One region of the Pseudoalteromonas maricaloris genome, then DNA from elsewhere that is predicted to be linked to it. Evidence: predicted binding sites of a transcription regulator. Region 1 holds the regulator's gene; the other holds the start of a gene.

Evidence for each region. Region 1 encodes FliA, which starts transcription of late flagellar genes. Its sites were predicted from a motif close to CTAAAGNTNNNNNNNNNNNNGCCGATA; they were not measured.
Region 2: CTT31_RS06860 (VC2046/SO_2500 family protein) is a predicted target of FliA. The motif match lies at 4,915-4,941, and genes of this name have one in related genera.

What each region holds. Positions count from the first base shown of each region.
Region 1 covers NZ_CP024625.1:1,415,423-1,428,640, forward strand. Annotated here, with positions in the region: gene flhB (flagellar biosynthesis protein FlhB) at 1-1,102, shown strand, start outside; gene flhA (flagellar biosynthesis protein FlhA) at 1,186-3,288, shown strand; gene flhF (flagellar biosynthesis protein FlhF) at 3,308-4,783, shown strand; gene CTT31_RS06030 (MinD/ParA family protein) at 4,776-5,636, shown strand; gene CTT31_RS06035 (RNA polymerase sigma factor FliA) at 5,639-6,373, shown strand; gene cheY (chemotaxis response regulator CheY) at 6,416-6,799, shown strand; gene CTT31_RS06045 (protein phosphatase CheZ) at 6,819-7,595, shown strand; gene CTT31_RS06050 (chemotaxis protein CheA) at 7,609-9,840, shown strand; gene CTT31_RS06055 (protein-glutamate methylesterase/protein-glutamine glutaminase) at 9,915-11,060, shown strand; gene CTT31_RS06060 (ParA family protein) at 11,188-11,958, shown strand; gene CTT31_RS06065 (chemotaxis protein CheW) at 11,967-12,728, shown strand; gene CTT31_RS06070 (chemotaxis protein CheW) at 12,753-13,218, shown strand, end outside.
Region 2 covers NZ_CP024625.1:1,600,790-1,617,068, forward strand. Annotated here, with positions in the region: gene CTT31_RS06810 (class I SAM-dependent methyltransferase) at 1-792, opposite strand, end outside; gene CTT31_RS06815 (HD domain-containing protein) at 920-1,561, shown strand; gene CTT31_RS06820 (ion channel) at 1,580-2,560, opposite strand; gene CTT31_RS06825 (M48 family metallopeptidase) at 2,787-3,443, shown strand; gene CTT31_RS06830 (helix-turn-helix domain-containing protein) at 3,466-3,861, opposite strand; gene CTT31_RS06835 (DUF2938 domain-containing protein) at 3,934-4,431, shown strand; tRNA gene CTT31_RS06840 (tRNA-Tyr) at 4,449-4,533, opposite strand; tRNA gene CTT31_RS06845 (tRNA-Tyr) at 4,560-4,644, opposite strand; tRNA gene CTT31_RS06850 (tRNA-Tyr) at 4,674-4,758, opposite strand; tRNA gene CTT31_RS06855 (tRNA-Tyr) at 4,779-4,863, opposite strand; gene CTT31_RS06860 (VC2046/SO_2500 family protein) at 4,976-5,497, shown strand; gene CTT31_RS06865 (YchJ family protein) at 5,859-6,335, opposite strand; gene CTT31_RS06870 (SulA-like leucine-rich domain-containing protein) at 6,381-6,776, opposite strand; gene CTT31_RS06875 (tetratricopeptide repeat protein) at 7,105-7,554, opposite strand; gene CTT31_RS06880 (NCS2 family permease) at 7,676-8,965, shown strand; gene CTT31_RS06885 (hypothetical protein) at 9,033-9,794, opposite strand; gene cysB (HTH-type transcriptional regulator CysB) at 10,209-11,186, shown strand; gene queC (7-cyano-7-deazaguanine synthase QueC) at 11,240-11,896, opposite strand; gene queE (7-carboxy-7-deazaguanine synthase QueE) at 12,020-12,685, shown strand; gene CTT31_RS06905 (substrate-binding periplasmic protein) at 12,784-13,650, opposite strand; gene cysK (cysteine synthase A) at 13,810-14,778, opposite strand; gene CTT31_RS06915 (carbohydrate binding family 9 domain-containing protein) at 14,907-16,279, opposite strand, start outside.

The DNA.
Region 1 (13,218 bases):
CGAAGAACCCACCTCCAAGAAAATAGACGATGCTAGGAAGAAGGGCCAAATAGCCCGTTCAAAAGAACTCGGCACGACGTTTGTGTTATTGTTTTCTGCAATAGCTCTACTTTTGTATGGGCCTGGAATTGGGAAGGCGCTCTACAATGTTATGGGGCGAATGTTGTCGCTCAATCGCAATGAAACCTACGATACAACCAAAATGTTTGCTGTGTGGGGAGATATTGCTGCTGAACTGCTATTTCCAATGGCCATGTTTGTTTTTATCATCGCAATTGCAGGAATAGTGGGGAATACGTTACTCGGGGGCTTTAACTTTTCTTGGCAGGCAGCCGCTCCAAAAGCAAGCAAAATGTCTCCAATGAAGGGATTGAAGCGAATGTTAGGCCCGCAAGCGGCCATAGAGTTATTGAAGTCCGTTCTTAAGTTTGTATTAGTAGCAGGCTTTGCAATCTTGCTTATCAATATGTATTTTAACGAAATATTACATTTGAGTATTGAGCAAATCCCATCGAGTATAGAGCATGCGTTAGAAATCATTGCGTGGATGTTCTTAGCACTTAGTTGCACTATGATCATTATTTCAGCGATTGATGCCCCTTATCAAAGTTATAATCACCATAAGCAGCTAAAAATGACGCTGCAAGAAGTCAAGGATGAATACAAAAACTCAGAAGGTGACCCTCAGATAAAAGCGCGGATCCGTCGAACACAAAGAGAAATGTCGCAACGACGTATGATGCAGGATGTACCAGATGCAGATGTTGTTGTGACCAACCCTACTCACTATTCGGTTGCGCTTAAATACGACACTGAACGAGCGGGAGCGCCTATTGTTATTGCAAAAGGGGTTGATGAACTTGCGATGCAAATTAGAAAAATAGCCAAAGGAAATGAAGTGCCGATTGTGGAGTCACCCGTATTGACTCGTTCACTTTATCACACCACCGAAGTCGGTGATCAAATCCCTGAACAATTGTTTACCGCGGTTGCACAGGTACTTGCTTATGTATTTCAGCTAAATCGTTTTCAAAAGGGCAAAGGGAAAAGACCCGTTGCACTTACTCGAGATTTACCAATCCCAGACGATTTGAGGCATTAAAATTGCTCTCATAAAAATAAGCTATTAATTGGAACGCATATTGCATTTGTTGCTATGTGTCAATTTTTTGCTTGTGTTAAGTTATGGAATTTAAAGCAGTTTTACAACAACTCAATCGAGATAAAAAAGAATATGCTAAAGGTGTGGGTACTCCATTGTTGGTGCTTGCAGCACTTGGCATGGTTATTCTGCCGCTACCTCCTTTTTTGCTTGATATTCTATTTTCCTTCAACATTGCATTGGCACTTGTGGTGCTATTGGTGACTGTTTATACCTTGAAGCCACTTGAATTTGGTATGTTTCCTGCGGTACTACTGATCGCGACTATCATGCGATTGGCACTAAACGTAGCTAGTACTCGCGTCGTATTACTTGAAGGTCATAATGGTGGTGATGCGGCAGGTAAGGTGATCGAAGCCTTTGGTAGTGTTGTTATTGGTGGCAACTACGCCGTCGGTTTAGTTGTATTCCTTATCCTTATTATTATTAACTTTGTCGTAATTACCAAAGGTGCAGGCCGTATTTCTGAGGTGTCTGCGCGTTTCACCCTTGATGCTATGCCGGGTAAGCAAATGGCCATTGATGCAGACTTAAATGCCGGTTTTATCTCTGCAGATGACGCCCGGGCTCGTCGTGAAGAAGTGACTCGAGAAGCTGACTTTTACGGTTCAATGGACGGTGCAAGCAAATTCGTTAAAGGTGATGCTATTGCAGGTATCGTGATCCTTGCCATTAATATAATAGGTGGCCTTTTCGTTGGGATGATCCAGCATGATTTAAGCTTTGGTCACGCGATGGAAGTATATACCATGCTGACAATCGGTGACGGTCTGGTCGCGCAAATTCCTTCTCTTTTACTCTCAATTGGCACTGCAATTGTCGTAACGCGTCAAAATGAATCGCACAACATGGGCGATCAGTTTAAAAACCAACTGGGTAATGAAAAATCACTAGCTATTGCTTCGGGTATTTTGATCACCATGGGACTCGTTCCTGGCATGCCACATGTTGCCTTCCTAGGGTTAGGCGTATTACTTGGCTATATAGCCTATTACACAAGTCAGCAAAAGAAAAAGGCGGAGATCGAAAAGGCGGAACAAGCTGCCAAAGGACCTGCAGCCAAAGGTGGCCATCAACAAGATCAAAAAGAGCTTGGTTGGGATGATGTACAACCTGTTGATGTGATTGGTTTAGAGGTAGGTTATCGCCTAATTCCTCTAGTTGACCAAGCCCAAGGCGGGGAGCTTCTCAGTCGTATTAAAGGGGTGCGTAAAAAGCTATCTCAGGAACTGGGCTTTTTAGTACCGCCGGTACATATTCGCGATAACCTAGAATTAGATCCAAATGCATACAATATTACTTTAATGGGAGTTGGCTCTGGAACCGGTGAGTTGAAGCATGGCGACGAACTTGCAATTAATCCTGGGCAGGTATTTGGGCCGATTAAAGGTATAGAGACTAAAGATCCTGCATTTGGCCTAGATGCAGTATGGATTAAGCCAGACCAAAAAGATGAGGCGCATTCGCTTGGCTATACAGTAGTAGATGCTGCAACTGTGGTGGCAACACATATTAGTCAATTATTAACGAATAATGCGTCACTATTACTTGGTCATGAAGAGGTACAAAATCTATTAGATATGCTTGCGAAAAGTCACCCTAGATTAGTAGAAGGCTTAGTACCTGATATTTTACCGCTCACTACCGTGGTAAAAGTGCTACAAAATCTGCTTAATGAGGGCGTTGCAATTCGAGATATGCGCTCGATTGTACAAACCTTAGTTGAGTACGGACCACGTAGCCAAGACCCTGATGTATTAACGGCTGCGGTAAGAATTTCATTACGCAGATTGATTGTTCAAGATGCCGTTGGAAGCGAAGAAGAAATTCCTGTCATAACATTGGCGCCTGAGTTGGAACAGATGTTGCATCAGTCACTTCAGAACGCAGGTGATGAGGGGGCAGGTATTGAACCTGGCTTGGCTGAGAGGCTTCAAGAATCATTAAGAGAAGCACATCACAACCAAGAAATGCTAGGGGAACCGTCCATCTTATTAACCTCAGGTATGTTAAGAAGTGTGCTATCTCGATTTGTTAAACATACAATTCCAGGTCTTAGAGTGATGTCATATCAAGAAGTGCCGGAAGAAAGACAAATTAAGATAGTGAGCTCGGTTGGACAATAGAGGATAAAGGGGCTGTAACATGAAAATTAAACGTTTCTTCGCAAAAGATATGCGTACGGCTTTAAATGAAGTAAAAGAAGAGCTTGGTGCTGATGCTGTCATTATGTCTAACAAAAAGTTAGCGGATGGTGTTGAAATCGTCGCAGCAATTGATAATGACCGTACTGCTGCACCTGCTAAGCAAGCACCAGCGACCCATGCAGCAGCCCCAAGAGAAGCACAGACTCGCTTTGTCCGTCCTGAGCCTCGCCAAGTACAGCCAGCAAAGCAAGCGCAAGTTGCTGATAGCTTAGAAGCATTGCTTGAGCGTCAAGCGCCGCGCCCTCGCTCACCAGAACTTGCTTCTATGTTCTCCCAGTCGGGGATAGATACAGAGCAAATGTTAAGCAGCCAACGTAAAACACAAACTGCTGCGCCGACGCACCAAGCGAAGCCACAGCAAGCTCGTCGCCAATCTTTTGACTTTGATGATGATGCATTTGAGCAGCCACAGCAGTGGGGCGAGTCGGATGAATTAGACAACGGTTTTGGTGATGATTTACCTGAGTTAAATGCCAAGCCTGACGAAATGAGTGCAATGCGCGAAGAAATGAACGCTATTCGTCAATTACTTGAACATCAAGTATCTGGTCTAATGAAACAAGAAATGGCTCGTCGCGATCCAACCCGTGCGTGTCTTGTAGATCGTCTGGAAGGAATGGGCATAGACAAAGACGTTGCTGAGCAAATGGCATGCTTTATCCCTGATGATGTTTCTCGTAAAGAAGCCTGGAATGCATTGTTAAACATGGTGATCAACCAAATGCACACCACTAACAATGATATTCTTCGTCAAGGTGGCGTATTTGCGATGGTGGGTCCAACTGGTGTTGGTAAAACCACAACGGTTGCAAAATTAGCGGCATTAGGTGCACAAAAATACGGTGCAGATAAAGTGGCGTTAATAACGACTGATACCTACAGAATTGGCGCTTACGAGCAGTTAGCTACCTATGGTAGAATCATTGGTTGTCCGGTTAAGCAAGTTAAAGATGCAAATGAACTTGCAGAAGTGCTTTATCATTTACGCAATAAGCGTCTAGTATTAATAGATACGGCGGGAATGAGTCAAAGAGATTTGCGCTTAACTGAACAGTTAAATACACTTATGCGTAGCGCGAGAGTAGATATTCGCAGCTATTTAGTATTAAGTGCGACAGCACAAATGAATGTGTTACAAGAAACAGTAAGACACTTCAAAAAAGTAAATTTAAGTGGCTGTATTTTCACAAAACTTGATGAAAGTCTAAGTTTAGGTGAGATAATTAGCATAGCGATTCAAAATCGTTTGCCAATAGGGTATCTTACCAACGGTCAGCGAGTGCCAGAAGACATTCGCGTAGCAAATGCTCAAAAGCTAGTAAAAAAGGCTGAGCAATTGTATTTAAAAAGAATAAAAGCACAGCACTCTCGACGTGTACCTGTAGCGTCAGAGTCAGTAGGAATGTATGATTAACACAGTTTTAGATCAAGCAAGTGGCCTGCGTAGAATGAGTCAAAATAGCAACCAGGGTGTAAAAGTAATAGCCGTGACCGGTGGAAAAGGTGGGGTGGGTAAAACCAACGTCTCGCTCAATACTGCCATCGCTATGGGCCAACAAGGACAGCGAGTTCTCGTTTTAGATGCGGACTTGGGCTTGGCAAACTGTGATGTGATGTTAGGTCTAAGGGTAGAAAAAAATCTGTCGCACGTGTTGTCGGGTGAATGTGAACTAGATGAGATTCTCGTAGAAGGTCCCGCTGGAATTAAAATTGTACCGGCGACCTCAGGCTCTCAAAGTATGGTAGAGCTGACTCCCGCAGAGCATGCAGGACTTATTCGTGCATTTAGCGAGCTTAACACGCAATTTGATGTCTTAATTGTTGATACCGCAGCCGGTATCTCAGATATGGTTCTGAGCTTCTCTCGAGCTGCACAAGATGTGATGGTTGTGGTGTGTGATGAACCGACTTCCATTACAGATGCTTACGCGTTGATCAAAGTTTTGAGCAGAGAGCATGGTGTCTATCGTTTTAAAATTGTTGCCAACATGGTCCGCAGTATGCGTGAAGGGCAAGAATTATTTGCTAAACTTTCAAAAGTTACAGACCGTTTTCTTGATGTAGCACTGGAATTAGTGGCCACCGTACCGTTTGACGAAAACATGCGTAAATCTTCTCGCAGACAAAGAGCTATCGTGGATTTATTTCCGAGTTCCCCTGCGGCGATTGCGATTAAGGGACTTGCTGCTAAGGCAGTTAAATGGCCAATTCCGCATCAACCTTCCGGTCATCTAGAATTTTTCATTGAACAACTTGTAAACGGGTGATTATGGCTTCTCCGGTCAATAGAGCTGCGGGATATCAAACTTCAGACCACATTCATAAGGTGGTTGAACGGCATGCTCCACTTGTCAAAAAAGTGGCGTGCCACCTGATTGCTCGACTTCCGGCAAGTGTGCAACTCGACGATCTGATCCAGTCAGGTATGATTGGATTGATTGAAGCATCTAAAAATTTCGATGCAACTAAAGGCGCTAGTTTCGAGACCTTTGCCGGGATCCGTATTCGAGGCGCAATGCTGGATGAAATCCGTCGTGGTGATTGGGCGCCTCGTTCTGTTCACAAAAATAGCAGAATGGTTGCAGAAGCTATCTCCGAGTTAGAATCTCTCCTTGGTCGAGAACCAAAAGACACTGAAATCGCTGAAAAACTTGATATATCTCTAGATGAGTACCATCATATTTTACATGATGTAAATGCAAGTAAAGTCATCGGTATTGAGGATCTTGGGGTTGATGAAGACGTGATAACCCCAGCAAACAGCGATTTTGCGCTAGACAAACCGTTTAATAACGTTAAAAATGAACGTTTTAACGAGTCTTTAGTAAATGCTATCAAAGCGTTACCCGAAAGGGATGCTCTGGTTTTATCACTTTACTATAACGACGAAATGAATTTAAAAGAGATTGGTGCCATCCTTGATGTCAGTGAATCTCGAGTAAGCCAAATTCACGGTCAGGCAATGATAAAGCTTAAAGCTAAAATCAATGACTGGATAAATTAGAGTACATAAAATAGTTGGGTTCGAACCTCACTGGAGGAAGTTTTGGATAAGAACATGAAGATTCTCGTGGTTGATGATTTCTCTACTATGAGAAGAATAATCAAAAACCTATTAAGAGATTTAGGCTTTACCAATGTTCAAGAAGCTGATGATGGTAGTACAGCACTTCCGATGCTACAAAATCAGGAGTTTGACTTTGTAGTAACTGATTGGAATATGCCGGGCATGCAAGGTATTGATTTGCTTCGTGCAATACGCGCAGATGAAAAGCTTAAGCACATTCCAGTGTTGATGGTTACCGCAGAAGCGAAAAAAGAACAAATTGTTGCAGCAGCGCAAGCTGGGGTGAACGGATATATTGTTAAACCGTTTACTGCAGGTACGCTCAAAACTAAGCTTGAAAAAGTATTTGAGCGACTAGGCTAACAGCAAGGGGATATGGCCTATGTCTGTAAATGCTGCGCCTCAAATTACACTTGAACAAGCTAAGCAACTTGTTGAGCTTCTAGAACAAGGTGAACAAGAAAAAGCTGACCAGCTGATTTTAGAAGCTGCTAACAAAGAGCAATCGGAGTTATTTGCAGAAGTCGGAAAGCTGACTCGCCAATTACACGAGTCCTTGAAGAACTTTGAGCTGGATACTCGCCTCGCAGATCTCACGACAGAGGCTATTCCTGACGCCAAGCAGCGTCTTAATTATGTTATGGAAATGACAGAGAGCGCTGCGAACAAAACGATGGACGCGGTCGAAGAAAGCTTACCTCTTGCGCAGAACCTAGCGGATGAGTTAGCGCAAATAAAGCCCACTTGGGATCGATTGATGAGCAGAGACATTCAACTCGGTGAGTTTAAATCTCTGTGTCATGATCTCGACAGCTTTATGCAGACTTCAAAGACACGTACAGACGAATTACAAGGTTTAATGACTAATGTGCTGATGGCTCAGGACTATCAGGATTTGACTGGGCAGGTTATTCGGCGCGTCATTGAGCTTGTGAGAGAAGTAGAAGATAGTCTCATTCACCTCTTGACTGTTTTTGGTACTTCAGATGAAGCACCTTCAACTGCTGTGAAAGCGAATGAAAACGAAATAAAAACAACCGAGACTATCAGTGATGAATTGTCTGGACCTGAAGGTCCAATTATTGACGCTGAATCGCGAGATGACGTGGTTTCTGGTCAAGACGAAGTCGATGACTTGCTATCTAGTTTAGGCTTCTAGTTGGAGAGTGTGTATGAGCTTTGAAGTCGATGAAGATATCTTGCAGGACTTTCTTGTTGAAGCAGGCGAAATATTAGAACTGTTATCTGAACAGCTTGTTGAACTAGAAAATAATCCTGAAGATAAAGAACTTCTCAATGCGATTTTCCGTGGCTTCCATACCGTAAAAGGTGGGGCTGGCTTCCTAGGTATGACCGAACTGGTCGATGCCTGTCACGGTGCGGAGAACGTGTTTGATGTACTACGACAAGGGCAACGAAAAGTAACTTCCGAACTGATGGATGTTATTTTGCAATCTTTGGATACGATCAACGAAATGTTCGCTTGTATTCAAAACCGTGAGGAACCAGAAGCGGCCGACCCTGTGTTGCTTGAAACACTCCACAAACTTAGCCAGCCTGCATCTGAAGACGAAGTCAGTGAAGTGATTGACGAACCTACTTCTGAGCCAGAACCTGTGGTGCCAGATTTAAGTGCTGATGATATTTTATTCGACGCCGATGTTGGTTCAGGCGATGATAGCGGCTCCAGCATCGATGAGATAACAGAAGAAGAATTTGAAAATCTTTTAGATGAATTACACGGTTCGGGTAATGCGCCTGCTGTTGCTCCGGCAACTAAACCTGAAGCTGTATCAACCTCAGATGATGGTGATATCACCGATGACGAATTCGATAACCTCTTAGATGAACTTCATGGTGTTGGTAAATTCGGTGGAGCACCAAATGCAGAAGATGCTGTTGCCTCAGAAGCGAGTGAACCTAAGGCTAAATCAACCTCACCAGCAGCCCCAAGTGGGTCTACTGGCGACGAAGAAATTACCGACGATGAGTTTGAAGCTTTGTTGGACGAGCTTCATGGTAAAGGCAGTGCACCTAAAGCGGTCGATGAATCGCCAGTAGAGGTTTCAGAGACTAAACCTGCGCAACCAGAGCCTGTTAAAGCCGCGCCAGCGCCGAAACCTGCACCAAAGCCTGCGCCCAAAGTTGAAGCTAAGCCTGCGACTCCAGCACCAGCACCGCAAAAAGAGCCCGAGGCTGCAAAAGCTTCCACACCAGCCGCTGCGAAGAAACCTGCGGCACAAGCTGAGACCACGGTCCGAGTTGATACTAAACGTCTTGATGAAATCATGAATATGGTTGGCGAATTAGTATTGGTTCGTAACCGTTTGGTTAGCTTAGCGAATAACACCAACAGCGAAAGCATGGGTAAAGCTATTTCGAACCTTGATGTAGTCACTGCTGATTTGCAGGGCGCCGTGATGAAAACGCGGATGCAGCCAATCAAAAAGGTATTTGGTCGCTTTCCTCGAGTAGTGAGAGACCTTGCTCGCAGCTTGAAAAAAGAAATCAACCTAGTTTTACAGGGCGAAGAGACGGATTTAGATAAAAATTTGGTTGAAGCGCTTGCAGATCCATTGGTCCACTTAGTGAGAAACTCAGTAGATCATGGCATTGAAATGCCTGACGTACGCGAAGCGTCGGGCAAACCAAGAATGGGTACAGTCACATTGTCAGCATCTCAAGAGGGAGATCACATTCTTCTCACGATTCGAGATGATGGTGCCGGTATGGACCCTGAAAAGCTCAAAAAGATTGCTATAAATAAAGGCGTTATTGACTCCGATCAAGCAAGCCGACTGTCCGATACTGAAGCCTATAATTTGATCTTCGCACCAGGGTTCTCAACAAAAGAGCAAATTTCGGACATTTCTGGTCGTGGTGTTGGGATGGACGTTGTTAAAACGAAGATCACTCAATTAAATGGCTCGGTAAATATCCAATCAGAATTGGGTGTTGGTACCGTATTAGAGATTAAGGTACCGCTTACACTGGCTATTTTACCTACCTTGATGGTAGTAGTCGGAGAGCAAACGTTTGCGTTACCACTTGCCGGCGTGAACGAGATCTTCCATTTAGATTTGACAAAAACGAATGTGGTTGATGGTCAGTTGACTATCATAGTGAGAGAAAAAGCAATTCCGTTATTTTATCTTGAACATTGGTTGGTAAAAGGTGCGAACAGGGGCATGAGAAAGGCTGAAGGCCATGTTGTCATTGCGCAAATTGGCACTAAACAAGTCGGTTTTGTGGTTGATTCTCTGATAGGCCAAGAGGAAGTCGTAATCAAACCACTAGATGCGTTATTACAAGGTACACCAGGTATGGCCGGTGCTACCATCACATCTGATGGTGGTATAGCGCTAATCCTTGATGTCCCCAACTTATTAAAACACTACGCCTAATTTTATTAGGCGTAGTTCGAATTCTAGAGCGGCATTTGCTGCTCTGCTGTAGAGCAAATTAAAGAGCGTTGCCAATGGCAGTTAAAGTGTTAGTCGTAGACGATTCTAGTTTTTTTCGTCGTCGAGTCAGTGAAATTTTAGAAAAAGACAGTGAAATCAAAGTTATAGATTTCGCAGTTAATGGCAAGGAGGCGGTTGAAAAGGCCGCTTCATTGCGTCCAGACGTAATTACGATGGACGTGGAAATGCCTGTGCTTGATGGGATCAGTGCGGTGAAGCAGATCATGCAGGCCACTCCGACCCCAATCTTAATGTTTTCTTCGTTAACTCGTGAAGGCGCTAGTGCTACGTTAGATGCACTGGATGCAGGCGCTGTAGATTTTTTACCTAAAAAGTTTGAAGACATCGCTCGTAATAGCGAAGAAGCAATTAAGTCGTTACAAAATAAGGTAAAGGAAATTGGCCGCCGTCGCGTTAGCCGTTTTACTCGCCCTACTATTGCGACTCCGCCAAAGCGCGTCGAGTCTAGAGCAACTCGCGCTGATACAGGACGAGCAACGATCCCTCAACCGGATAGAAGTTTTCAGAGGCCTGTATCTGGTGGTACGTCCAGTGCTGCGGGTGCTAGAGCATCGGGTAAGAAATATGGACTGGTTGCAATTGGTACATCAACAGGTGGACCCGTTGCACTGCAAACAATACTAACTCAGTTGCCTGCAAACTTTCCTCATCCAATTTTACTTATCCAGCATATGCCGGCCGCATTTACACCTGCGTTTGCAGCAAGATTGAATAGTTTATGCCAGATTAAGGTTAAGGAAGCCGAGCAAGGTGATAGATTAATGCCTGGGGTGGCCTATTTAGCCCCTGGCGGTAAGCAAATGCTGGTTGAAAATCGCGGTGGTAGTAAGACACTAAAAGTGTTCGAAGATGATAGTCCAAGGATCACCTATAAGCCCAGCGTTGATGTGACATTTGCAAGTGTTGCAAAAGCTTATGGTGGCGACACGTTAGCGATTGTCTTAACGGGAATGGGCGCAGATGGCCGAGATGGTGCTCGTATGCTAAAACAGGTAGGGGCCACTATTTGGGCGCAAGATGAAGCGACTTGTGTTGTTTATGGTATGCCTCAAGCTGTCGCTGGCGCTGGACTTTCGTCGGATAGTATCGCCCTACAAGACTTTGCTGCGAGAATTAATAAAGAAGCGGGTAACCAATAGACTAAGTCATCACTTGGTTGCTTTGCTTGAAGCTTGTAAATATCAAACGTCTAAAAAGAATGAATAACATTGAGTTGGTATAGTATCTATTGAATGAAATCAATAGTGATAAGCGAAGGAATATAGAGTGAAAATTTGGACAGTAGCAAATCAAAAAGGTGGCGTGGGTAAAACCACGACGACGGTGAGCTTAGGAGGCATTCTTGCTGAGCAGGGTCACCGAGTTTTGCTTATTGATACTGATCCACATGCTTCACTGACATATTACTTTGGTATTGATTCTGAAGAGTTAGAAGTCAGTGTGTATGATATTTTTGCACGCGGCAGCAGCATGACGAGTGAAGAAATTTTACAGTCTCTTTGTCCATCAACCATAGAGAATCTTGATATTTTGCCTGCCACTATGGCCATTGCTACGCTTGATCGTAGTATGGGTAATAAAACGGGCATGGGGCTTATCTTAAAGAAATCGCTCGAAAAAATAGCGGATCAATATGACTATGCTATTTTAGACTGTCCACCAGTGCTTGGGGTACTGATGGTTAACGCATTAGCAGCGAGTGAGCGAATTTTAGTGCCTGTCCAAACTGAATTTTTGGCGTTGAAGGGACTAGATAGAATGATGCGCACGATGGAGCTGATGCAGTCTTCACAGCAGAAACAGTATCAATATACTATCATTCCAACTATGTATGATAAACGGACCAAAGCGTCGTTGGAGGCGTATAAAACGTTGCTAGCAACATACAAAGAGGCCGTTTGGCCAGGTGTGGTTCCCGTAGATACCAAATTTAGGGATGCGAGTCTTGCACAGCAAGTCCCAGTACAATTTTGTCCTAAATCACGAGGCGTGTTCGCTTATCGTGCACTATTGGACTATTTGAAGCAGTTAAGCTAGAGAGCATAATGAGTAAGCATTTATTTGCAAATGAAAAGGTGATGAAGCAGTATCTTGGCGCCCTATTACAAGAGGAGCCAGAGATTGAGCAATGCGAATTATCACCGGTTGCAAAGCTACTTGAACAAGTAAAAGAGCCGAAGTCCGAACTTGAAGATACAGACCTTCCAGCTGTCCTTGCAACAGAGCCTCAGGAGTCGGTGAGTGAAGTTATTGAAGAACAACCGAGTAAATTAGCTCAAGATCTTGAAGTCACTGAAAATACATCTATTATCAAAGAACAGACAACGATAGAATCCGTTTCTGCAAGGGAAGCCTATCAAGAAGGTGAATTTCAGGCATTGTTTTTTGAAGTTGCAGGCTTAACACTGGCGGTTCCGCTTAAATCACTTGGGGGAATACACCAACTGGGTGAGGTCAATCAACTCTTTGGTAAACCTAAATGGTTTAAAGGCGTGATGCTAAATCGTGAAGAAAAACTTAATGTTGTTGATACTGCGCGATGGGTAATGCCTGAGAAGTTAACACCAAAATTAGAAGATGCTCTGGATTACCAGTATTTGATTACGCTTGGGGATAGTAACTGGGGACTGTTAGCAGAGAAACTAGTCAACAACTTAACACTCAAGCCTGAAGACATAAAGTGGCGCACAGCAGATGGTAAACGGCCTTGGTTGGCTGGGGTGATTAAAGAGAAAATGTGCGCGCTGATTGATGTAGAGAATTTAAACCGTTTGCTAGAACAAGGCCTCGATAGTCGAGAGCAGTAACTAGTATATTGATGGAGTGAAACCATGAGCCAAGATAGACTACTTTCTGCAGACAAAAATGCTGATAGTAATGATGAAGTATTGCAATGGGTTACTTACAAGCTTGAAGAGGAAACTTACGGTATCAATGTAATGCAAGTGCAAGAAGTATTACGTTATACCGAAATTGCACCAGTCCCAGGTGCGCCAAGCTACGTACTCGGGATCATTAATCTACGTGGTAACGTTGTAACGGTTATAGACACACGAGCTAGGTTTGGTCTGCAAAGTGCAGAAGTGACGGATAATTCGAGAATTGTAATAATCGAAGCCGAGAAGCAAGTTATTGGTATCTTAGTCGATAGCGTTGCTGAGGTGGTTTACTTACGTAGCTCGGAAATTGACAGCGCGCCAAACATCGGCACTGAAGAGAGCGCTAAGTTTATCCAAGGCGTATCAAACCGAGAAGGCGAGCTATTGATCTTAGTCGATCTTAATAAGCTATTAAGTG
Region 2 (16,279 bases), 190 kb from region 1:
TTCTACATTGCGTTTAGCTGTGTCGAGTGCTGGCTGCGATACGTCAACGTTGATTACTTTACTACAGCCACCGCGCAGTGCATAAAGGCCAAATGTACCGGTGTAGCAGAAGCAGTTAAGCACTTCTTTGTCTTTTACAAAGCGCTCTAACGCGGCTCTACTGTCGCGTTGATCTAGATAAAAACCGGTTTTATGGCCGCCGATGATATCGACTTCAATCTTTAAACCATTTTCGCTTATAAGGACTGGTGCGGTTGGTGCGTCGCCTGCAAGCGGTCCGGTAATTTTATCAAGGCCTTCTTTTTTGCGCACATCAACATCTGAGCGCTCGTAAACATGACAATCAGGAAATAGTGATTGCAATGCCATTACTATTTCACCCTTGTGGCGTTCGGCACCAGCGCTTAGCAACTGACAAACCAAGTAGTTATCAAACTTGTCAATTGTTACACCTGGCAGACCATCTGATTCTGCGGCACACAATCTAAAGCCAGTTAAACCACCTTCAGCAATAACATATTCTCTGGCTGCTAGTGCACGTGCGAGTTTTTGCTCAAAGAACGCTTGGTCGATATGTTGTGATTCATCAAATGTCCAAATTCTGGCTCGGATCTGAGAGTCTGGACTGTAAGCGGCTGTCGCGAGGTATTTACCCTCATTGCTGTATATCTTAACGGTATCGCCAAGGGCGGGTTTACCTTTTACTTTTTTAATGGCCTTTGAGAAAACCCAAGGGTGTTTTCTGTTAAGGGATTTTTCTCTGCCTGGTTGCAGATATAGCGCGCAAGTCATATATTTTCTCTAATCTTTCCTGATAGCTGCCATTTTAGTGAAGGGTGTGGCAACATACAATCAGTAATGCCTTTCCCGCTGAATTTGTGTGGGTTTATTTGTCAAATATTAATAAAAGTTGAGCTTAATGACGTTAAAAATGCATGAATTAGAAAAAGCATGTGAAGAGTTTATGCTGTCGACACCATGTGCAGATACCGCCCATGATTTGTCTCATATCAAGCGTGTAGTTAAAGTCGCAAAGTCGCTTTGCGAAGCTGAGGGGGCGGATCCTGCTGTGGTGATCCCTGCTGCTTGGTTACATGATTGTGTTGCCGTAGCAAAAAATCATCCAGATAGACCGCTGGCGTCGAAATTAGCTGCAGATAAGGCGGTTGCCTTCCTAACAGAGTTGAAGTACGACACGGATAAACTCGAGGCTATTCATCACGCCATTGTTGCACACAGCTTTAGCGCCGGTGTCACACCCACGACATTAGAAGCCAAAATTGTCCAAGATGCAGACAGAATGGATGCGTTAGGGGCGATAGGTGTTAGCCGCTGTATGAAAGTAGGTGGGGCGATAGCGCGTAATCTTTACAATGTAGAAGACCCCTTTTGTGAGCACAGAAAAGCTGACGATACCAAATATACCTTAGATCACTTCTTCATTAAGCTGCTGCATATTAAAGATAACATGCATACCACCGCAGCCCGTGAGCAGGCACAAACCCGCACCCAATATATGCTGGATTTTTTAGAACAACTGAAATCAGAAATCGCGGATTAAAAAATGACGAGATGAGTATCATCTCGTCATTTGCTTTACAAAAACCACCACAAATAGCGCTAATGAAAAGCTGCCGGTAAAAGCCTCTACTGCTGCGATCAGCCGGGAGATCCCCACAGGCGTAATATCCCCGTAACCCAAGGTTGTGAAGGTAACAACACTAAAATAAAAGCTGTTCAGCAGCGCCATGACGTTTTCAGATACACTGTTGTCTAAGTCCAGTTGCATTATCTGGTCTTGAAACGAAACGCCAAATAGAAAATAGCAAAATGCACAGGTAATTATCATACCTAAACTGAAGCGAATGACATTTTCCGGCTTTTCTCCATACCCACATAATAAGTCGACAAAGCTGGAAATAAGGTGACGTTTTGAAAAGCGTGGATACTGTGCATGTCGCATGCGCAGCTCTTTATATGTAAAGCGCCCAACCATTTCAAATAGTCCTTGGTTTTCTGCGCCCTTACGTAGTAAACGATAGATCTCTTCGGATTGTAGAAACAAGTCTTCCGCGTCTTCTTTGGCTCGGTTTCTACGAGCTTCAAAAGCTTGCTGCTCTTGTAGTAATTGCTCGCCGAGTTCCATATTATCGATACGGGTGTTTTCAAGCTTTATGCCGAGCAAATTGGTGCTTTCTAAATTACAGCAGTGCAGACTTGCTTCTCTCAAATCGGCCTTCATTAGCGACGCATGCTTAATGGTATTATTAAACAGGTGCGCCCCTTTCAAATTGGCACGATAAAAGTTGCTATAAGATAGATCATAGCCATGATGATTTTCAAAGTTAACAAGATTGAGCCCCTCTAAATTGGCTCGCTTCAACTCTAAGCCTTGCAACAAACCGCCGCGCTTGGCGTAGCGTTCAAGCTTTTGGCTTAGCTCCAAGCCACCTTTATCGAATTTATTGTCATGCCAAAAGCAGTAACCTGAGCCCATATCGATTTCACTGCATTTTTTTCCCTCAGGTGACACATATTGGCAAATGGGTTTATCAGCCATAGCTTGCCTAAATCAAAATGCCTTTTTCATTAAGCGTAGCAGCAAAAATAATAAATACGGTGATTTAACGAAAAAATCTTTCTAATTTATAGAGTGTTAGAAACCACACTATTGATGGTTGTATTGTCATTGTTGATCAAATTCATCATCTTACATGGCGTTTGCAGTGACTCTGATAAGTTGCTCATATTATAATGCATGCTTTAGTGACTAAGAATTTGTTACCTTGCAATATCAATTGAAGAAAAGCCGAAAGCGTAAGAGCGTTGCGATAAAAATAAAAGCTGGCCAAGTATTTGTGTATGCACCAGAGCAAGTTTGCGAGCACTGGTTACATAATTGGGTGGAAAGCAAATCCGATTGGATAAAATCAAAGCTTGCTCTAAAAATCACACCTGAGAGCCCTCGGCCACTGGAAACAGGAATTGTGCAAGTATTCGGTGAGACCTTTACCATTCAAAGGGGCGAAAGCACGATCTCTGTAATTGATTTTGATAACAAAAGGGTGTTACTTAAGGCTGTCAAAAATGAATGGCGTGAATTAGTTACGCTGTTAAGCGAAACGCTAAATGACTATGTAGATATGGTTATTGCGCGCTATCAACCTGATATTCAAGCTCGCTTTGATACGCTAAAAATACGCGTTTATAAAAGCCGCTGGGGCAGCTTTTCATCTAAAGGCGTGCTTGCGTTTAATACGCTTTTGATTGGTGCGCCTAAGTGGGTAATTGATTATGTGGTAGTGCACGAACTTTGCCATTTTCATGTCATGGCACACAATAGCGCATTTTGGCATTTGGTAACAAAGTACTATGGCCACGACCATAAAATGGCTCGGCGTTATTTACGTGACCACGGTCGTGACTTGATGATTGAGCATTAGCATAGTGTCCTGTTTATGCCTATTATTTCTCGGGTCTCGCTTTTGCTGCGCGTTTTAACAGCTTCTGAAATGTCGGACATTCAAAGTGGCTTGGCGCAGGACATTTGGCAGCGTGATAGAGGCCATCTCGCATTGCAGTTAAATGCTTAATGGTTTCATTTAATTCATCCCCTTTGGATTGTAACTTCGCCCTATCAATATCCGCTTTACCCTCGGGGGTAAACATGTCCGCTATTTCATCTAACGAAAAGCCTGCGTTTCTGCCTAGTGTAATAAGCGCTAGACGTTCAAGTATCGAAGGGGGGAAAACACGTTTGAGCCCTTGTCGACCAATCGATCGGATCAGTCCTTTTTCTTCATAATATCTAAGCGTGGATGCGGGTAAACCAGACTTCTTTGCTACTTCACTGATATCCATTCTTGCCCTTGACTTAAAGTTAACTTGAACTAGTAGGATAGCGGCTATCAGTAAAAAAGAGGAGTAAAAATTGTGGAAAACCTATATATGATGTTAATGCCAGCAGTTGTGATTGGCGTAGGTGCAACGCTTGTTATGGATTTGTGGGCATTTATGCTCAGTCGCGTGTTTGCCATAAAGGGCTTAGATTATGCATTGGTTGGTAGGTGGATTGGACACTTGTGTCAAGGTCAGCTTACGCATCAAGGTATCGGGCGTAGTAAACCAATATTTGGTGAACGTGTCATTGGCTGGGGCGTGCATTATCTCATTGGGATTGTATTCGCCTTGGTGTTACTACTGAGCGTGGGCAAGCCTTGGTTGACTGAGCCTAGCCTTTTCATTGCGTTAGTTTTTGGCTTAATAACGTGTGTTTTTCCATTTTTTATTATGCAACCCTGTTTTGGTGCAGGGGTAGCAGCATCTAAATTACCAGAGCCGAATAAGGCAAGGGTAAAAAGTATGGCAGCACATTTGATTTTTGGCTTTGGATTGTTTTTAAGCTCGTTTATATATGTAAGCTTATTGTGAGAGCAAGCAATAGAAGGTGGTGGAGGGAGCTGGATTCGAACCAGCGAAGGCTGAGCCGTCAGATTTACAGTCTGATCCCTTTGGCCGCTCGGGAACCCCTCCATCATTTGGAGCGTTTACTTTAAAAGTGGTGGAGGGAGCTGGATTCGAACCAGCGAAGGCTGAGCCGTCAGATTTACAGTCTGATCCCTTTGGCCGCTCGGGAACCCCTCCATACATTTTAAAGCGTTACAATTTGAAAGTGGTGGAGGGAGCTGGATTCGAACCAGCGAAGGCTGAGCCGTCAGATTTACAGTCTGATCCCTTTGGCCGCTCGGGAACCCCTCCGAAATTGTAACTGTTGTTTATGGTGGAGGGAGCTGGATTCGAACCAGCGAAGGCTGAGCCGTCAGATTTACAGTCTGATCCCTTTGGCCGCTCGGGAACCCCTCCTAAACAACGGCGGTGATAATAACAAAGTTTTTTTCGAAGTAAAGAAAACTACTAAAGTTTTTCGGAAAAAGGCCGATAAATTCATAATTAGCAAAATAATCGGTTGGAATACATGCAAATTGATGGCGTTTTAATCAGTGAGTCGCAATTAGGATCCGCATTGAACATTAGTGTTCATGAGACGCGCTCTGCCGATTTTGCCATGCTGTTATCTATGCTATCAACCGATGCATTAGATTTTAGCCAATTTCACCTACCAAAATCTGAAGCTGCCGCAAAAGATAACTCAGAAGAAACACTAAAAAAGCAATTTGAAATAGGTCCACAAAAGCCGCTTGCGCCAAAAGAGTACAATATGCTTATTGGTCAGCATAACGCGCAGCTGGTATCTATGGGGGCGATGGCAACCTTGCGATTGCAAGAAAATTTAAATCCAGAACCTTTTGCCGCACGAAATGATAAAAAGCATATTCCACTCGAAGTCGTAGAAAATTTGGAACCAGCGGTTAAAAGACGTTTGGCGAGCGCGCAAGGTAAACAGGCCTTAGTTGCTGATAAGGCAATGGATGCGGCTGGTTTTTATGATCAAATTGCAACGGGTGATATGCAGAGTATGTTACGCGCGACGGCGTAACAACATTAGCTGCTTTTACTCCTTCAAAATTGAGCAAATTTAAGACAAACGGGTATTAAAACTTGTCATTTCACAGCTGTTTGCTTCGTTACTAGACTGACATAAAACGCCATGCTTATCGTGCCTCATGTTTAATACCAATTGAATTAATTCTCTAATCAATTTGAAGGGTGAAATAGCATATTAGCTTCGTTAAAAATTTCTCATTTAGAACAACTAAATAGCAAAATGTTTGCCTTGCTACTAAAGCTATTTCCCCGCTTCAAGATAGATCATTTACTTAATACAACTGGTATAAGCTAAACGGCCTTTAATCATCCTTAGCTTGCTTCAAGCTTTTTTATTGCTTTGTATCTAATCTCTAATTCAGGTTATTTTTGGTACCGTGGCACTTTTTGTACTTTTTGTCACTGCCGCACGGACAGAGGTCATTTCTGCCTACTTTGGTTGTAGGTGTATCGTACAATTCACCATCTAAGTAATACCATCTGCCTGCTTCGGTAATAAAATTTGACCGCTCATGGAGTATATAGTGTGTGTTTTCTGCGATATAGTGCGCCTTAAACTCAACGATCCCCTGAGTAGCTTCTACTACTTCTTCTAGCACTTCCAATTTTATAAAGTGTGCATAATTAGCAAATGCAGCAATATCGTCGATATTGTTTTGTGATTGTTTAGCCTGGGCGTAGGTGTCATGAATATACTTTGCATCTTTTAAGCAGTATGCAGTATAGCGAGAGCGCATGAGTATTTGTGGACGCTCTGCGAATTTTTGTCCCTTAAGGTACGGCTCACAACATTGCGAATAGGGAAGGGATGAATTGCAATAACAAGACATAAAAACTTCAGTTTTAACAAATTTATATCCTGTTATTGTAGCTTGTTAAGCGCTTTGAAAACAGTGGATCGCAACGTCAGATACCGGCAGTTCCATTTTGTTGATAGTTTGCACTGATGCAATATCAGTCCAAATCACCACCGCAGCGAAATTACCATTGCTGATAGCACTTTTAAGTACATACTCAAGGTCGTATATGTGCTTTTGCCTAATGACGAGCAACTTGCTTGCATCAACTGAAGCACTTTCTAGCAGTGACTTGTTTGGTACATTATCGGGCGCAACGAGTAGCGTCCAGCCTTGTTTATGCTGACATTTATGTAAAACTTTAAGTAACTCTAAGCTAGCGACGATCTCATCTTCAACGATTACATTATTGATTTCGTTAAGTGTGTAATAAGTCGAATTATTTGGCTGTAGAAGTGTATTGCTGTGTAACATAATTGTCTCACTGGTTATCTATACAGTATTTGTATACAGTAGTTTATACAGTGTGTGAATGCAAGGAAAATTGCTAGCTTTTTAATCAATATTCAAGCTTAATTTTTATTTAGTTTAAATTTTTAATATAAAACAAATGGTTGTGGTTTTTTGAAATGAGAGCTTAATTGACGAAAGTTCAGTATGAGTAAAGCATTAGGAAGTTTTCTCAGCTGCTATACAGTAGTTTTCCTACTGTACTATTGTGATCGTTGCAGAGGGTAAGCGTACGTTTACTGAAGAGAGGCTTGGCTACGCCTAGCCTATATTTTGGTGAGTAAAATTTAATTTATTGGCTAATATGCTGTAGTTGATGGATTTGCTCGTAAAGTGTTGCAGCATAGCACTGTGCATCTCTAAAGCGCTTAGTTGTAAGGAAGCGGCGTACATCTAGTAGTACCTGTTCGGCGCCTTTGTGCCCTTGGCTGCTGGCCAAACTTAACCAAGCGGCTGCATGAAAAGGACTGGGTGGCACTCCTTGACCTTTCATAAACAACAAACCTAAAAAGAACTGTGCCTTCAAATCACCAGACATCGCCGCCAGTCTTAGCCATTTTGCCGCAAGCGGAAAAGACTTTTCTTTTAGGTAATAGAGACCTTTTTTCAAAGCTTGGGTATTGTCATGAAGATCTGGGAATTTTGCGTCTGCTTTTAATGGCGACGTTACAAATTCAAGCACATTCAGCAGCTGCTGTTCTAAGTCATGGTTTGCTGAGTTGTCGGTGCTATTTTGATCCATATCTTTATTCGCAATAATGTTGATAAGCAGAGTGTAGCTGAATTTTAACTATTTTGTCCGAGTTTTAAAGTGATTCGTGTTAAAATCCAACCACTTGTTCCTCAAATTTGTAATTTTAGTTATGCTTGAGCGGTTATTTTCACTGCAAGCTATGCACACCAATGTAAGAACAGAGGTGATTGCTGGCTTGACGACATTCGTTACTATGGTTTACATCGTTTTTGTAAACCCTGCAATGCTAGCAGAAGCTGGTATGGATCACGGCGCTGCTTTTGTAGCAACTTGTATCGCAGCCGCAATCGGCTGTTTTATTATGGGGCTATGGGCAAACTATCCGTTAGCGCTTGCGCCTGGAATGGGCTTAAACGCCTTTTTTACCTATGGTGTTGTGCTTGGCATGGGTTATACATGGCAAAGTGCATTAGGCGCGGTATTTATGTCGGGCTGTTTATTTCTATTTTTGAGCGTATTCAAAGTTCGCGAGTGGGTGATCCAAGCTATACCTATCGTGCTAAAGCGTGCGATCGCGGCAGGTATTGGCGCATTCTTAGCGTTAATCGCGCTAAAGAACGCGAAAATTGTTATCGCAAGCGATGCTACATTAGTACAACTTGGTGATATCACTTCTCCCGGCCCGCTATTAGCTATTGCGAGCTTTTTTGTGATTGCGGCGCTTATGTACCGTGAAGTCAAAAGTGGCGTGCTTATCAGCATTTTAATGGTAACGGGTATTGCGTGGGGGCTTGGGCTTGTAGATTATCATGGGGTTGTTGATATGCCCCCAAGCATCGCGCCGACCTATATGCAGTTGGATTTGAGCGGAATTTTTGAGCTTTCCATGCTTAGCGTGGTATTTGCATTTTTATTTGTCGATTTATTTGATACCAGCGGCACATTGGTTGCGGTGACGCAAAAGGCTGGATTATCTGACGAACATGGTCGCATGCCAAGGTTGGGTAGGGCACTGTCAGCTGACAGCACTGCGACGATTGCTGGCTCAGTGCTCGGTACCTCAACGACGACTTCATACATCGAATCAGTGTCAGGTGTATCCGTTGGTGGCCGAACAGGGTTGACAGCCGTGGTCGTGGGGATCTGCTTCTTACTCATGATATTCTTTGCGCCACTGGCACAGATGGTTCCTGCATATGCGACGGCAGGCGCGATATTGTATGTGTCGGTATTAATGCTACAAAACCTAAAGTTGATTAATTGGGATGAGATGAGCGATGCTATTCCGGTCAGTGTTGTGTTATTGATGACACCGCTCACGTTTTCAATCGCGCATGGTATTGCTTTGGGTTTTATTTCTTATACGGCAGTTAAGTTGGCGTGTAATAAGGCAAATGAAATCAGTATCAGCGTTTGGGTACTGACAGTACTCTTTATCGTTAAGTTTGCTTTTGGTTAAGCAAGTGGGTTTACTTCATTTGTAATAAAAAAGGCTGGGTGACCAGCCTTTTACGTAAATGATGGTGTTACCATTTCTTCTTCGGTGCAAACAATACGTCCAAGTCGTCTTGTTCTTGCTCTGCTTTCTTTTTCACCGCTGATGCGTTGGACGCTCTAAGTTCACTGCTGATCTCTTCTAAATAACCTTCCAGCTGTGCTTTTTTCTCTTTTACATAGTCATCATTGTATGAGACGGCGCAAATTGTAGCGTAAGCTTTTTCAAAGTATTGTCTTGCCGAACCGACCATATTTGCAGTCCTTGCTGAAAGCCCTCGTTTTATCTGGCTTTCAACATTGATTTTAAGCTGAAATCGCTCCAGCCTACGGTCTTCATTAACGAACAATTGAGTGTCTACTTTACCTTTACTATGCTCAGAGCGCAGTAGTTGGCGTAATTTCTTTATGCCTTGAACTAATGCGATAATTTGCTTGTCATTGTCAGGAAGTGCTATCGAGTCTGAGTCAGCTGTTTTTTCAGGCTGAGTATTTAAGCGCTCTTGCGACTCGTGTAAGCGACTTTTTAATTCTTTCGAAGTAGGAGACAACTCCACCATTGCGGCTAAAGCGTCATGCACGCGGCGCTGAATGATACGGATCATGACTTCAGACATCGGAATATTGCTGCCGTTCATGATGACGTCTTCCGCTTCTTCTATTACGCGTTTTTGCTTAGCAAGTTCTTTACGTCTCTCCGCTTCTTGTTTCTCTTTATGTTGCTGGATCGCGCTTACCCAAACTGCTATGACGATAAGTGCAACAATCAACATTATTATAATAGAAACAAACATACTGAAATCTCTTTCATGTAACCACCAGTGTAATTTTTTAATCTTACATGAATTCGTACTATTCTGAACAGGTTTACGACAATAACCTGTAAAAAAGATAAAGAATTCATTATTTTTTAGTATAGTCGATGCCTAAATGAGCGGTTAGTTTTAGTGAAAGATAGTCGCCAGATTTAGCACGTGAGTTTGCAAAAGCGTGTCAAAATATTCGCTATTTGGCCAAATGACTGTCGGAGCGTCAGTGAAAATGCTGATATTTAGTACCTCTTGGCTACCTCATTTTTACCAAATGTGCTAGCCTACATAAGGTCGTAACAGGCGGTTTTTATCGCTTTGCACTAAACTAGCTAACAAAAAAGCGGTTTTGCTATGGGCTGATGCTCAACATCAAGAGATCATAAGAATAAAAGCAATATGAAATTACAACAATTGAGATATATCGTCGAAGTGTTGAATCACAACCTTAATGTGTCAGCGACGGCGGAAAGTTTATATACCTCTCAACCCGGTATTTCAAAGCAAGTGCGCATGCTTGAAGACGAGTTGGGGGTACAAATTTTTGGCCGTAGCGGTAAGCATTTAACGCATGTTACGGGCGCGGGTAATGAAATTATTAATATTGCTCGTGAGATCCTCTCTAAAGTGGAAGGGATCAAAGCGGTTGCAAATGAACATACCTTACCAGATCAAGGTAAACTGAACATCGCAACGACGCATACACAAGCTCGTTACGCGTTACCTCCTGTGATCCAAGGGTTTATGAAAAAATACCCTGCAGTTTCTTTACATATGCATCAAGGTACGCCACAACAAATCTCTGATGCTGCCGCTCGAGGTGATGCTGACTTTGCTATCGCCACCGAGGCACTGCATTTGTACAGTGATCTGGTCATGCTACCTTGCTATCATTGGAATCGCAGTATTGTGGTCGCCAAAGACCATCCACTTGCACAAAAAGGCAGTGCACTTACGGTGCAAGACGTCGCTAAATATCCGTTGATCACTTATGTGTTTGGGTTTACTGGCCGCTCAGAACTGGATAAAGCATTTAATGCTCATGGTTTGGAGCCACACATCGTGTTTACTGCAACAGACGCCGATGTGATTAAAACCTACGTAAGATTAGGACTCGGCGTTGGCGTATTGGCGTCAATGGCACTTGATGAAAAGTCTGACAGCGACTTAGTTTGCATCGATGCGAGTCACCTATTTGAAGCAAGTACGACGAAAATTGGTTTCAGAAAAGGAAGCTTCCTAAGAGGCTACATGTACGATTTTATTGAGCGATTTGCACCGCATCTCACAAAAGATGTGGTAGAGCGTGCAAGCTTGCTACGAAATCAAGATGATATCGACAAGCTATTTGAAGGTATGACGCTTCCAGTAAAGTGAAGCACTTGAAAAGCATATGAAAAAGGCCTCAACAGAGGCCTTTTTCGATACTGTTATTCGTACGGGAGCGGATCTGTTGCGTGGTTTAACTCAAACGCTTCGAGACGCTCTTGGCAAGCACCACACTTACCACATGCTTTTTCGCGGCCGTTGTAACACGTCCAAGTGTCAGCGTAATCTAATCCCATTTTTAGACCGTCGGTCAGGATATCAATTTTTGAGTTGTTAAGGTAAGGACTGACAATTTCAACTGCGTCGTAGTTCGCAATGCGGCAAACATCATCCATCTTTTTAACGAACTCAGGGCGGCAATCGGGATAAATTGCATGATCGCCAGAGTGAGCACCGTAAAATACCTTATTTGCTTTTAGAGAGACAGCGTAACCTACCGCAAGAGAAAGCAAAATCATATTGCGATTAGGCACAATCGTGCTCTTCATGCTCTCTTCTTCATAGTGGCCTTCTGGCACGTCGATGTCATCTGTTAGGCTAGAGCCTGACAATAATTGATTGATAGCAGAGATATCAACGACCTTATGAGCAACGCCGAGTTTTGCACATACGTCAGCGGCAACTTGTAGCTCTTTTACATGTCGCTGGCCATAGTTAAAAGACAGTGCATAAACCTCATGGCCCTCGCGGACAGCCTTGTTTAGTACAGTGTAAGAGTCCATTCCGCCGGAATAGATTACGACAACTTTTTCGCTCATAGGTGATTTGCCTCGATTTTGATAGAGGTTTACTTCAGGGCGCGATATACTACACGGCCGCTGGAGAAATAACAATTTTCTCGCGGTATTTTTCGACAACTTTATCTTAAACACGGGGCCATTTTGTACAAGGTTAACGAAATATTTGAAACAATTCAGGGTGAAGCAAGCTTCACTGGTACGCCTTCAATCTTTTTACGTTTGCAGGGCTGTCCAGTTGGTTGTGCTTGGTGTGATACCAAACAAACCTGGGAAACCAACGACACTTTTATTGTTTCATTGGATAACACTGTAGAAAAAAAGGCTGACTCAGAGTGGTGGGCGAACGCGAGTGCTGACGAGATCTTGGCGATTTTCGAGGCGCGGGGCTACCAAGCCAAACATGTGGTGATCACCGGTGGTGAACCTTGTATGTTTGATCTTCGCCCATTATGCGAGTTATTGCATAGTAAAGGGTACAGCACACAGATCGAAACCAGTGGTACATTTGAGATCCTCGCGCCAGCTGAAACTTGGGTTACCGTGTCGCCAAAAATTAATATGCGTGGGGGTTACAAAGTACTTCCAAGTGCAATGGCTCGTGCCGATGAGATAAAGCACCCCGTCGCGATGCAAAAGCATATTGAGGAATTAGAGGCGTTATTTGTACAAACTGGAGTTGAACCGAAGTTAGTGTATCTTCAGCCAATCAGCCAAAAAGCCAAGGCCACTAAGCTTGCAATAGACAATTGCAAAGCGAAAAATTGGCGCTTATCAGTTCAAGTGCACAAGTATTTAGGGATTAACTAAAGCGATTTGCCTAAGCGTATTTTAGCTAAAAATGCAGTGTGTTTAAGTAGAGGTACTGAACAAACCGCGATGCTTAGGCGTTAAGTTCTATGTAGAGGTCAATAACACTCGTTACTGACCATTTCAATCATTCTTTGCGTTTCGCCACTGTTCTCAAATTGATAGAGATTGCGATTGATGTCTTTGAGCAATTCACGCCAATGTGGTTTTTGCTTGCTAAGCGCAAAGTAGAGGTGGTTATACTTTATAGGTGGCGTCACGTTTTCTATGTTTCTTAGTAATTCAATTTTCTCAGCTCTAGGTAAGTCTGAATAATTGACCGTAAAGCGCAGTACTTTTGGATCGCCTATTACTAAATTTACGCGTTTACCGACGAGTAACTTCACCAGCTGTAAATCATTTACGGCCTCTACTGTAACAAATTCACCATTATCCATCATAGCATCAAACTCTGGGGTATTCTGATAGCCCCTCACGACACCAATGAGCTCATTCTTAACCGAGTTTAGATTGCCATCAAAGCGGTCTTCTTCACCTCTTCGTTTCAAAAAGCCGATTTCACCACCAGGAAAGGCATTAGATAAAGCAAGTAGCTCTCTGCGGGTCTTATTCTTGTGATTGTCAGACGGTGCTGAATCCTCAATATAGTATTCAGGGAATAAAATATCGGCTTTTCCCGTTTCCGCGGCCCTTACGGCACGAGCCCAAGGCAAAAATTCAACATACACTTGATAATCTAAATCTGTAAGCAGCGCGACGGCAAACTGAAAGGCCCAGCCTTTATTGCAGAGGTTTGCACCGATATAAGGTGGCCAATCTAATGTCACAATATGAATGAAGGCATTTTTGCCTTTCTTATTGTATAGATAGCCCCCTTGATACTTTTCTCCAGCAACAAGGCGAAATTCTCCACCCTTAAAGTAGGCAACGTTTAAATTCTCCCCATAGATGAAACTACTAAACATGAGAAAAAACATGAGTAATAAGGTCTTTACAATCATCGAAGTCAAAAAAGCGTAGCGAATAGATAAAGTGTAGTGAAAGGAAGTGAAATTAAAAGGAATAATATAAAAAACAAAGGGGCAGTGATGCCCCTTGGTAATCTAGAATATGAAGCTCTACTCTTACTGCACTAATTCTTGTTCAGAGAATGTGTCTGCAAAGAGTGGGCTAGTTAGGTAACGCTCTGCAGCGCTTGGCAAAATAACCACGATGTTTTTATCAGCATTTTCAGGTTGCTCGGCAATACGCTTTGCGGCAACTAGGGCTGCGCCTGAAGAAATACCTACTAAAATACCTTCGTCTTTCATCAGCTGGTGTGCCATTGCAATTGCATCTTCATTCGACACCAACTCAACGCCATCAATAAGCTCAAGATCTAGGTTGCCCGGAATAAAGCCAGCACCAATCCCTTGAATTTTGTGTGGACCTGGTTTTACTTCGTCGCCCGCAAGGGTTTGCGTGATAACTGGTGAGTCAACTGGCTCAACAGCGATTGACTTAACATTTAGGCCTTTTTCATTTTTCAGATAGCGTGAAACACCGGTGATCGTGCCACCCGTACCAACGCCCGCAACGAAGTAATCGATATTACCTTCAAGTGCATCAAAAATTTCTGGACCCGTTGTTTCAAAGTGGATCTTCGGGTTTGCTGGGTTTTCAAACTGTTGCAGTAACACGTATTTTTCAGGGTTACTTGCTTGGATTTCATTTGCTTTTTCAATCGCGCCTTTCATGCCCTTAGCGCCTTCGGTTAGCACTAAATTTGCGCCAAGTGCTTTAAGTAGTTTACGACGCTCAAGGCTCATCGTATTTGGCATAGTAAGTGTCAATTTATAACCACGAGAAGCAGCAACGAAAGCCAGTGCAATACCCGTGTTACCTGAAGTTGGTTCAATAAGCTCTTTACCTTCGCTAAGAAGACCTGCTTTTTCAGCTTCCCAGATCATAGACGCACCAATACGGCATTTAACGCTGAAGCTTGGGTTACGCGCTTCCACTTTTGCGTAAACATTGCCGCCAGAAACGCGATTGATTTTAACCAGCGGTGTATTACCGATAGTTAGACTGTTGTCTGCATATACTTTAGTCATTTGTGTTCCCTAATCTAGGTTTGCTTGTATTCCATCACTTTACTGCGCATTTCGCAAAACGAAAGGAAAGATTGGCTATAAGATATATCAAATTTGCTTATAGCCAATAGTTATTTAAAGGTTGATATTTAAATCAACCAGGCATAACTGAACTTCATAAATACCGTCTTTTCGTCTTTAGTTATCTTTGACAAATCATCGTCTTGATAACCATGATCGGAATAGCCTGCAAAGAAAACGGTTTGTGGGTTTAGTTTATAGGAATAGAGCAGTTGGGTGCTGATGCTTTTATAAGTCGCATCAACATCATCGTTATAATTGCTCTGGTTTCTCGAAATATCTGTATTGATGATTGCCAATCTCAAATAGCTATTAATGTTGAATTGGTAAGTCAGGCGGATATCGCTCAGATTTGCGGTATAAACTTCCGCGCCATCTGCTTTCATTTTTTCGTATGTGTGGCGTAATCTAACTTCAAAATGTTTGCCAAAATTGACGTTAATAACCGGACGGGCGAAATACAAATCACCAACACGGTTGTTTGCAAGGTCAACGCGGTTTCCTTTACTTAAGTTCAAACCTGCGAAAACGCCGGCCATTGGCTTGAACTCCATATAGGTCCACTGTGAATTCTCGGTAAATAGATCGGTATTGCCGTCAATCGCTAAACGGGTTTCATCATGTCGCAGTCCAGTGCGTTTTCTATGTTCAACACCGAAATCAAGAAAGCTTTGCAACGGGCCGTCAACTGCAAAGTTGGTTTGCACTTCTTTTTCTAATAACTCGCCTTGCTCGTTGTGGGAAATATCCCAGTCGGCGTACCAACGTGCACGGTTCCACCAGTTGTTGTCATCGCCATACCAACGGTACTCACCGCCGAAAAGAAATTTATTAAAGTCGACCTGAGTGATAAAGCCCATATCGGTTCTAAGTGCTGCATCGCGAGCTTGATAGCTGGTAAATGCCTTCCAATGCTTGCGATTGTGCTCATAATTAACGTAATAGCCAGCACCACGGTCATCTTCGTCAATCACTCTGAGTACACTTTCGTTTAGGTCGCACTCCGCGAGCGTACTATCACATAACGCTTCAGCAAAAGCGCTATCATAGTCTGTATCTGAGCCAATTAACTGCACTTGCAGGGTATCGTTATCTGTTGGCTTGTATTTGGCGTCTATACTCGCAACTTGGTTGCGATAGTCGTCGCTTTGCCTGGTAGTCGATGTCACGCCTACTGACAAGGTTTTGTTTAGGTCATGACGATATCTCAGTGCCATGTTTTGGCTTTTTCTCTCTAATGAGACAACGCTCGAGCCCAGATTTCCGGGAACAACGACATTGAGTCTTTCATCGTTGGCAATAAATCCTGCAAAAGTGTGACCGTTTTTATTACCGGTAAGCTTGACGCCATAATCGGGAGCCGAAATGTTCCGAGTATGAATAAGGTTAAGGTGAGAAGAAAAGTAATCGGAATTATCTAAAAAGAACGCCCGTTTTTCAG